DNA from 3 places in the Streptomyces sp. NPDC002499 genome. Region 1 is predicted to be linked to each of the others. Evidence: predicted binding sites of a transcription regulator. Region 1 holds the regulator's gene; each other region holds the start of a gene.
What was found. The regulator HrcA, encoded in region 1, represses chaperone genes, less so after heat shock. The targets are predictions, from matches to a motif close to TTNGCACTCNGNNNNNCNGAGTGCNAA.
Positions count from the first base shown of each region.

Region 2: the regulator HrcA is predicted to act here: its motif matches at 1,680-1,706, upstream of groES (co-chaperone GroES).
Region 3: the regulator HrcA is predicted to act here: its motif matches at 1,412-1,438, upstream of groL (chaperonin GroEL).

Region 1 is NZ_JBSFXO010000004.1:543,091-546,364, forward strand. It holds gene ACWD5F_RS13490 (nitronate monooxygenase) at 1-252, opposite strand, end outside; gene dnaJ (molecular chaperone DnaJ) at 397-1,530, opposite strand; gene hrcA (heat-inducible transcriptional repressor HrcA) at 1,531-2,547, opposite strand; gene ACWD5F_RS13505 (MBL fold metallo-hydrolase) at 2,697-3,274, shown strand, end outside.
Region 2 is NZ_JBSFXO010000020.1:70,967-74,240, reverse strand. It holds gene ACWD5F_RS43885 (polysaccharide deacetylase family protein) at 1-758, shown strand, start outside; gene ACWD5F_RS43880 (polysaccharide deacetylase family protein) at 755-1,573, shown strand; gene groES (co-chaperone GroES) at 1,851-2,159, shown strand; gene groL (chaperonin GroEL) at 2,282-3,274, shown strand, end outside.
Region 3 is NZ_JBSFXO010000005.1:469,165-472,438, forward strand. It holds gene groL (chaperonin GroEL) at 1-1,285, opposite strand, end outside; gene ACWD5F_RS16230 (cold-shock protein) at 1,582-1,785, opposite strand; gene ACWD5F_RS16235 (MoaD/ThiS family protein) at 2,236-2,511, opposite strand; gene thrC (threonine synthase) at 2,508-3,274, opposite strand, start outside.

The sequences.
Region 1 (3,274 bases):
GATCTCGACGGCGCCGGGGTCGGCGTTGTCCGGCTGCGGCATGAACAGGTTCACGCCGAAGGGACGGTTCGTGAGCCCTCGGATCTGCTTGATCTCCTGGTACATGCCGTCGGCCGTCTTGTACCCGGCGGCGAGGAACCCCAGCCCGCCGGCCTCGGACACGGCGGCGGCGAGCCGCGGCACGGAGACGCCGCCCGCCATGGGCGCCTGCACGATCGGGTGAGGGAAGAGATCGGTCAGTGCGGAGGACATGACGGCATGTTGTCACGTCCTCCGAACAAGTCCGAATCGGCCTTCGGCAGGGCATAGGCCTACGGCATCTCACGGCACCGGCGGGATGTCGGTGGCCATTTCCCGCCGGTACGGAGTCCGGGGGCGACAACCCCCGGCAACCCGTCACCGACCGTTGAACGCGTCCTTCAACCGCGAGAACAACCCCTGCTGCCCCGGCTGGAACTGCCCCGTGGGCCGCTCCTCGCCGCGCAGTTGGGCCAGTTCGCGCAGCAGGCGTTCCTGCTCCGGGTCCAGCTTGCTCGGGGTCATGACCTCGACGTGCACGATGAGGTCGCCCCGGCCGCCGCCGCGCAGATGCGTGACGCCGCGGCCGTGCAGCGGGATCGACTGGCCGGACTGGGTGCCGGGCCTGATGTCGACCTCCTCCAGACCGTCCAGCGTCTCCAGCGGCACCTTCGTGCCGAGGGAGGCCGCGGTCATCGGGAGGGTCACCGTGCAGTGCAGGTCGTCACCGCGCCGCTGGAACATCGCGTGCGGCAGCTCGTGGATCTCCACGTACAGGTCGCCGGCGGGGCCGCCGCCGGGGCCGACCTCGCCCTCGCCCGCGAGCTGGATCCGGGTGCCGTTGTCGACGCCGGCCGGGATCTTGACCGTCAGCGTGCGCCGCGAGCGGATCCGGCCGTCGCCCGCGCACTCCGGGCACGGGGTCGGTACGACCGTGCCGAAGCCCTGGCACTGGGGGCAGGGGCGGGAGGTCATGACCTGACCGAGGAAGGACCGGGTGACCTGGGACACCTCGCCGCGACCGCGGCACATGTCACAGGTCTGGGCCGAGGTCCCCGGCGCCGCGCCCTCACCGTTGCAGGTGGTGCAGACGATCGCCGTGTCGACCTGGATGTCCTTCGTGGTGCCGAAGGCCGCCTCGTCCAGCTCGATGTCCAGCCGGATCATGGCGTCCTGGCCCCGGCGGGTCCGCGAGCGCGGGCCGCGCTGCGAGGCCGTGCCGAAGAAAGCGTCCATGATGTCCGAGAAGTTCCCGAAGCCGCCCGCGCCGAAGCCGCCGGCACCGCCGCCGGCCTGCGAGAGCGGGTCGCCGCCGAGGTCGTAGACCTGCTTCTTCTGCGGGTCCGACAACACCTCGTAGGCGGCGTTGATCTCCTTGAACCGCTCCTGGGTCTTCGGATCCGGGTTGACGTCCGGGTGCAGCTCGCGCGCGAGCCGACGGAACGCCTTCTTGATCTCATCCTGCGACGCGTCGCGGCGCACGCCGAGAACGGCGTAGTAGTCCGTGGCCACTTACGACTCCGCCAGGATCTGTCCGACGTACCGTGCCACTGCGCGTACCGCTCCCATCGTTCCCGGGTAATCCATGCGGGTCGGTCCGACCACGCCGAGCTTGGCGACTGCCTCGCCGCCCGAACCGTAGCCCACCGACACCACGGAAGTGGAGTTGAGTCCCTCGTAGGCGTTCTCGTGACCGATGCGTACGGTCATGCCCGAATCCCCTGCCTCGCCAAGCAACTTGAGGAGTACGACATGTTCCTCCAAGGCCTCCAGAACGGGGCGGATGGTGAGGGGGAAGTCATGTCCGAAACGGGTGAGATTGGCCGTTCCGCCGATCACCAGCCGCTCCTCGTTCTCCTCGACGAGTGTCTCCAGGAGGGTGGAGAGCACCGTCGAGACCGTGCCGCGGTCCTCGACGTCGAAGGCGTCGGGGAGGTCCTCCACGAGCCGGGGGACGTCCGAGAACCGGCGGCCCGCGACCGTGCTGTTGAGCCGCGCCCGCAGATCCGCGAGCGAGGTCTCCCCGAAGGGCGCCGGGCAGTCCACCATGCGCTGCTCGACCCGGCCGGTGTCCGTGATCAGCACCAGCATCAGCCGGGCCGGAGCCAGTGCGAGCAGCTCCACGTGGCGCACGGTCGAGCGGGTCAGCGAGGGGTACTGCACGACGGCGACCTGCCGGGTGAGCTGCGCGAGCAGCCGTACCGTGCGGGCCACGACGTCGTCGAGGTCCACGGCGCCGTCCAGGAAGTTCTGGATGGCGCGCCGCTCGGGGCCGCTCATCGGCTTGACGCCGGCGAGCTTGTCGACGAACAGCCGGTAGCCCTTGTCGGTGGGGATGCGCCCGGCGCTGGTGTGCGGCTGGGCGATGAAGCCCTCGTCCTCCAGGGCCGCCATGTCGTTGCGCACCGTCGCCGGGGAGACGCCGAGGTTGTGCCGCTCGGTGAGGGCCTTCGACCCGACCGGCTCCTCGGTGCCGACATAGTCCTGGACGATGGCGCGCAGCACCTGGAGCCGTCGTTCACTCAACATCGCGCACACCTCCCGAACTCGTCCCCTGGGCGCTTCGCCTGGCACTCTGTCCAGCCGAGTGCCAGCATTCCCCGGCCAGTGTACGGCGGAGGGGTACTCCCCGGGCAAGGACGGCCTGCGGAGCGACCCCGTAGAGCTAGCGTCGCCGTATGACGGTGACTTGGGAAGAGCTGGGGTGGGAGCGGCTGGCGGCGGGTGTCGGCCGGTGCCGGCTGCCCGGCTGGGACTGCACGGCGGGGCTGGTCGTCGGGGACGGCACGGCGCTCGTGATCGACTCGGGGTCGAGCCTGGCGGAGGGCGCGCTGCTGCGGACGCGCGCGCAGGCGCTCGCCGGCCACCGTGTGACTCATCTCGCGCTCACGCACCCGCATTTCGACCATGTCTTCGGGGCGGCGGCGTTCGCGGGCGCGGAGGTCTTCGGCGCGGTGGGCCTGGACGTGATGTCCGTCCACGCGCGCGAGGAGCTGCGGGCGGACGCGGTGCGCAACGGGCTGGACGAGCGGGCGGCGACCGAGGCCGCGGACACCCTCGTCGCGCCGCGCCACCAGGTCTCCGGCGAGTGGACGCTCGACCTGGGCGACGGCCGCCAGGTCCTGCTGGCGAACGTCGGCCCCGGCCACACGGCCCACGACCTCGCGGTCCTCGTCCCTGCCCTGCCCGACTCCCCCGCGGTGCTGTTCTGCGGCGACCTGGTCGAGGAGTCCGGCGAACCCCAGGCGGGCCCCGA
Region 2 (3,274 bases), on a different contig from region 1:
CCCTCGACGCGTACGCCACGCGACTGCGTGTCGCACACGCCGCCCGGGTCGCCGCCGCGAAGCGCTGGGGCCTGCGGACGGTCCCGCTGACCGCGCCCGCCGCCCCCGCGCACAAGCCGGAGATCACCGCCCGCGAGGGCTTCGAGGTGGACGACCAGGAGGAGTTGAACCTCCCGCCGGTCTTCACCACGATCCCCACCAAGGAGAAGGTCGTCTTCCTCACCATCGACGACGGCGCCGAGAAGGACCCGGCGTTCCTGCGGATGATGAGCGACCTGAAGATCCCGTACACGGCCTTCCTCAGCGACTACCTGATCAAGGACGACTACCCGTACTTCAAGAAGATGCAGGACCGGGGTGTCGTCCTGAACAACCACACCCTCCACCACCCCTACCTGCCGGCCCTGTCCTACCGCCGCCAGAAGCACGAGATCTGCGGCATGCAGGACGTGATCGAGAAGCGGTACGGCAAGCGTCCGACCCTCTTCCGGCCGCCCTTCGGCAACTACAACCAGGACACCCTGCGCGCCGCCAAGGACTGCGGCATCAGGTACGCGCCGATCTGGGACGAGGAGGTCTTCGTCGACCACTGGGAGTACCGCGAGTGGGACCGGGACCTGCACCCCGGCGACATCGTGCTCAGCCACTTCCGGGGCCGCGAGGACTGGAAGGGCACCATGCCCGACATGGTCCGCCGCTTCCTCGACAAGGTCACGGCCCAGGGCTACGCGGTGGCCCGGCTGGAGGACTACCTGTGAAAACGCGGGGCCGGGGCCTGCTGGCCGGCGTCCTCGCGGCCGCGCTGCTCGCCGGCTGCGCCCAGTCCGTCGACCCGATCGAGCGGCTGGGCAGGAAGGCGGCCCAGCGGGTACGCCCGCACGGGCCGGCCGGCGCCGCGCAGCCGCCGTACCGCCGCTGGGGCCTGACCGCCCCGCTCGCCCCGGCCCCGCGGGCCGCCCGACTCCCGGCCGCCCGCTCGGCAGGTCCGGGGCTGCCGCCGGTCCTCTCTCGCGTACCCACCCGCGACAAGGTGGTCTTCCTCACGTACGACGACGGCGCCGAGCAGGACCCGCGCTTCGTCGACATGGTCCGCGAACTCCGGCTGCCCGTCAGCATGTTCCTCACCGACAGCGTGGTGGGGCCGGGCTACGGCCACTTCGCGCGGCTCCAGTCGGTCGGCGCGAGCATCCAGAACCACACCCTCGACCACGCCGCCCTGCGCGGCCTGCCCTACCTCGGCCAGCGCGCCGAGATCTGCGGCCAGCAGGACAAACTCCGCGCCCGCTTCGGCCTCCGCCCCCGCCTGTTCCGCCCGCCCTACGGCACGTACGACACGACGACACTGCGGGCGGCGGGGGACTGCGGGGTGTCGGCGGTGGTGCTGTGGCGGGCCGCTTCGGAGGACGGCACCCTCACGTTCACGGGCGGCGAACACCGGCTGCGCCCCGGCGACATCGTCTCGCTGGCGTCGGGCGAGAAGGCGGACCCGACGCTGCGGGAACGGACGGTACGGGTGCTGCGGGAGGCGGAGAGGGCGGGACTTACGGTGGGAAGGCTGGAGGATTACGTCTAGGGCGAGGTCTCGATGCCGGTCGGCATTTTCAGCCCGTCCGGCGTTTGAGGACGAGGCCGTTCAGGCCGACGAACCCGCCGAAGCGCCGCCGGCATCTCGTGGCTGATTGGCACTCCGCTTGACCGAGTGCTAATCGCGGTCATAGTCTCGGTTCTGGCACTCGCCACTGGGGAGTGCCAATAGCGACGGGCAGGTCCGGCACCCGCGACGACGGATCCACCTGGTCGCCACCTCAGACAGTTAACCCCGTGAGATCTCCGAAGGGGGAGGTCGGATCGTGACGACCGCCAGCTCCAAGGTTGCCATCAAGCCGCTCGAGGACCGCATTGTGGTCCAGCCGCTCGACGCCGAGCAGACCACGGCCTCTGGCCTGGTCATCCCGGACACCGCGAAGGAGAAGCCCCAGGAGGGCGTCGTCCTCGCTGTGGGCCCGGGCCGCTTCGAGAACGGCGAGCGCCTGCCGCTCGACGTCAAGACCGGCGACATCGTGCTGTACAGCAAGTACGGCGGCACCGAAGTGAAGTACAGCGGCGAGGAGTACCTCGTCCTCTCGGCTCGCGACGTTCTCGCGATCATCGAGAAGTAATTCACTTCGCTTCACCCAGTTTTGCAGTGAGCTGCGCCCCTGGCCCCCGCGACCTTATGAAGCCGGGCGTCGGGGGCGTGGTTCGTTTCACCCACGTTTTCCGAGAGGGCTGAACCGCTCCCATGGCGAAGATCCTGAAGTTCGACGAGGACGCCCGTCGCGCCCTCGAGCGCGGCGTCAACAAGCTTGCCGACACGGTCAAGGTGACGATCGGCCCCAAGGGCCGCAACGTCGTCATCGACAAGAAGTTCGGCGCACCCACCATCACCAACGACGGTGTCACCATCGCCCGCGAGGTCGAGCTCGACGACCCGTACGAGAACCTCGGCGCCCAGCTGGTGAAGGAGGTGGCGACCAAGACCAACGACATCGCGGGTGACGGTACGACCACCGCCACCGTGCTGGCCCAGGCGCTCGTCCGCGAGGGCCTGCGCAACGTCGCCGCCGGCGCCTCCCCGGCCGCCCTGAAGAAGGGCATCGACGCGGCCGTCGCCGCCGTCTCCGAGGAGCTGCTCGCCACCGCGCGCCCGATCGACGACAAGGCCGACATCGCGGCCGTCGCCGGTCTGTCCGCGCAGGACAGCCAGGTCGGCGAGCTCATCGCCGAGGCGATGGACAAGGTCGGCAAGGACGGTGTCATCACCGTCGAGGAGTCCAACACCTTCGGTCTGGAGCTGGACTTCACCGAGGGCATGGCCTTCGACAAGGGCTACCTGTCGCCGTACTTCGTCACGGACCAGGAGCGCATGGAGGCCGTCCTCGACGAGCCCTACATCCTCATCACGCAGGGCAAGATCGGCGCCATCGCCGACCTGCTGCCGCTGCTGGAGAAGGTCATCCAGGCCAACTCCTCCAAGCCGCTGCTGATCATCGCCGAGGACGTCGAGGGCGAGGCCCTGTCGACCCTGGTCGTCAACAAGATCCGCGGCACCTTCAACGCGGTCGCGGTCAAGGCCCCCGGCTTCGGCGACCGCCGCAAGGCGATGCTGGAGGACCTGGCGATCCTCACCGGCGCCACGGTCGTCTCCGAGGAGGTCGGCCTCAAGCTCGACCAGGTCAACCTGGACGTGCTCGGCTCCGCCCGCCGCGTCACGGTCACCAAGGACGACACCACG
Region 3 (3,274 bases), on a different contig from region 1:
GCTCCAGCTTCTCGAACACCGCGGAGGCCTGCAGCAGGGCCACGCCACCACCGGCGACGATGCCCTCCTCGACGGCCGCCTTGGCGTTGCGCACGGCGTCCTCGATGCGGTGCTTGCGCTCCTTGAGCTCGACCTCGGTCGCGGCACCGGCCTTGATGACGGCGACGCCACCGGCGAGCTTCGCCAGGCGCTCCTGGAGCTTCTCGCGGTCGTAGTCCGAGTCGCTGTTCTCGATCTCGGCGCGGATCTGGTTGACCCGGCCGCCGACCTGGTCCGAGGACCCGGCGCCGTCGACGATGGTGGTCTCGTCCTTGGTGATGACGACCTTGCGGGCGCGGCCCAGGAGGTCCAGGGACGCGTTCTCCAGCTTGAGGCCGACCTCCTCGGAGATGACCTCGCCGCCCGTGAGGATGGCGATGTCGCCGAGCATGGCCTTGCGACGGTCACCGAAGCCCGGGGCCTTGACGGCGACGGACTTGAAGGTGCCGCGGATCTTGTTGACGACCAGGGTCGACAGGGCCTCGCCCTCGACGTCCTCGGCGATGATCAGCAGCGGCTTGCCCGACTGCATGACCTTCTCCAGGAGCGGGAGCAGGTCCTTGACGGAGCCGATCTTGGAGTTGGCGATCAGGATGTAGGGGTCGTCGAGCGACGCCTCCATCCGCTCCATGTCGGTGGCGAAGTACGCCGAGATGTAGCCCTTGTCGAAGCGCATACCCTCGGTGAGCTCCAGCTCCAGACCGAAGGTCTGGGACTCCTCGACGGTGATGACGCCTTCCTTGCCGACCTTGTCCATCGCCTCGGCGATGAGCTCGCCGATCTGGGTGTCGGCGGCGGAGATGGAGGCCGTGGAGGCGATCTGCTCCTTGGTCTCGACATCCTTGGCCTGCTCGAGCAGGGCACCGGAGACGGCCTCGACGGCCTTCTCGATACCGCGCTTGAGGGCCATCGGGTTGGCGCCGGCGGCTACGTTGCGCAGACCCTCCTTGACGAGGGCCTGGGCGAGCACGGTCGCAGTGGTCGTACCGTCACCGGCGACGTCGTCCGTCTTCTTGGCGACTTCCTTGACCAGCTCGGCGCCGATCTTCTCGTACGGGTCCTCGAGCTCGATCTCCTTGGCGATGGAGACACCATCGTTGGTGATCGTGGGGGCGCCCCACTTCTTCTCGAGGACGACGTTGCGGCCCTTGGGGCCGAGCGTCACCTTCACGGCGTCCGCGAGCTGGTTCATGCCGCGCTCGAGGCCGCGCCGCGCCTCCTCGTCGAACGCGATGATCTTGGCCATGTGAAGTGGTCCCTCCAGGACTGGGGGTGATTCCTTCGGACCGCGCCCGCGCCCGCGACGGACGGCTCGCATGCCCCGTGGTTCCTTGCCCCACCTGGCCTGCGGGCCTCACCGACCCGGTCCTTCTTGTCACTCTCACCTTCAGAGTGCTAACGCCAATGATTAGCACTCGCCCCCTGCGAGTGCAAGCGGCTCTCGGGGATCGGGCAGGCGGCCGGGGCACCGTCGAGGGCACGCACAGACACGGCGAGGGGCCCGCACCCTGCCGGATGCGGACCCCTCGCCATGTGAAATGTTCAGGCGGTGACGCGAACCATGTCGGCCTGCGGGCCCTTCTGACCCTGCGAGATCTCGAACTCGACCCGCTGGCCCTCTTCCAGGGTGCGGTAGCCGTCCATCTGAATGGCGCTGTAATGGACGAAGACGTCCGCACCACCGTCGACCGCGATGAAGCCGTACCCCTTCTCCGCGTTGAACCACTTGACGGTGCCCTGAGCCATGCCTAACTCCCCTATTACTGGCCCTTGCACAGATCCACACTTCGCGGATCCGGGTCAGACCTCACCCCCCACGGATTGGGGGCGTGCGCCGGAACGCGTCGACCGCGGCCGAATGTATCCGTCCAACTGCCGTCTGCAACAGGTCAATCCGACGAGAATTCCGGGCACGACCGGTCGGGAATCTGGCGAGAATTCATTAGAATTCAGGGCAAGTCGGGCCCCATAAAAGGCGCAAAACACACAAAAAACCTGCTTACTTTGGCTACTTCTTGTCGCCCGTGCAGCAGGTTTCCGGGGAGGCCGACCCGTGGATCGGCGGCGCGTTCCCCAACTGTACCTCGCTCAACCCCACTGAATTGCCCCCTCCGCTTCTCTCACGGAGGGGGCAATCGGATGAACTCTTCGTAATCGCTGTTACCGAAGGTAATTATCGGCCGCGATCAACCACGTTCAGCCACCGGCGACGGCGGGGATGATCGAGACGCCGGCCCCGTCCGGGGTGACCGTCTCGAGCCCCTGCTCGAACCGCACGTCGTCGTCGTTCACGTACACATTGACGAACCGCCGCAGCTTGCCCTGGTCGTCCAGCACGCGCGCGGCGATACCGGCGTGGTTCTTCTCCAGATCGGCGATGACCTCGCCGAGGGTCGCCCCTTCGGCCGCGACCTCGGCCGCGCCGCCGGTGTAGGGCCGCAGGATGGTCGGGATACGGACGGAAACGCTCATGATGCGAGGCCTGCCTCTCGGAAGGAGTCGAGGTTCGGGCGGATGGTGGCGGTCAGACCGGTGCCGGCCACCGCGTCCAGGGTCTTCAGGCCGTCGCCGGTGTTCAGCACGACCGTGGTCTTGGTCGGGTCCAGGAGACCGTTCTCGATCAGCTTTTTCGCGACGCCGACGGTCACGCCACCGGCGGTCTCCGCGAAGATGCCCTCGGTCCGCGCCAACAACTTGATCGCGTCGACCACCTGCTCGTCGTTCACGTCCTCCACCGCGCCGCCCGTCCGGCGCGCGATGTCGAGCACGTACGGACCGTCCGCCGGGTTGCCGATGGCCAGCGACTTGGCGATGGTGTTCGGCTTCTGGGGGCGGACCACGTCGTGACCGGCCTTGTAGGCGACGGACACCGGCGAGCACCCCTCGGCCTGGGCGCCGAAGATCTTGTACGGCTTGTCCTCGACGAGCCCGAGCTTGATCAGCTCCTGCAAGCCCTTGTCGATCTTCGTGAGCTGCGAGCCGGAGGCGATCGGCACGACCAGCTGATCGGGCAGCTGCCAGCCGAGCTGCTCGCAGATCTCGTACGCCAGGGTCTTGGAGCCCTCCGCGTAGTACGGCCGCAGGTTGACGTTGACGAAGCCCCAGCCCTCGCCGGCCGGGTCGCCGATCAGCTCGGAGCAGAAACGGTTCACGTCGTCGTAGTTGCCCTCGATGCCGACGAGCTCGCCGCCGTAGATCGCGGCCATGACGACCTTGCCCTGCTCCAGGTCGTGCG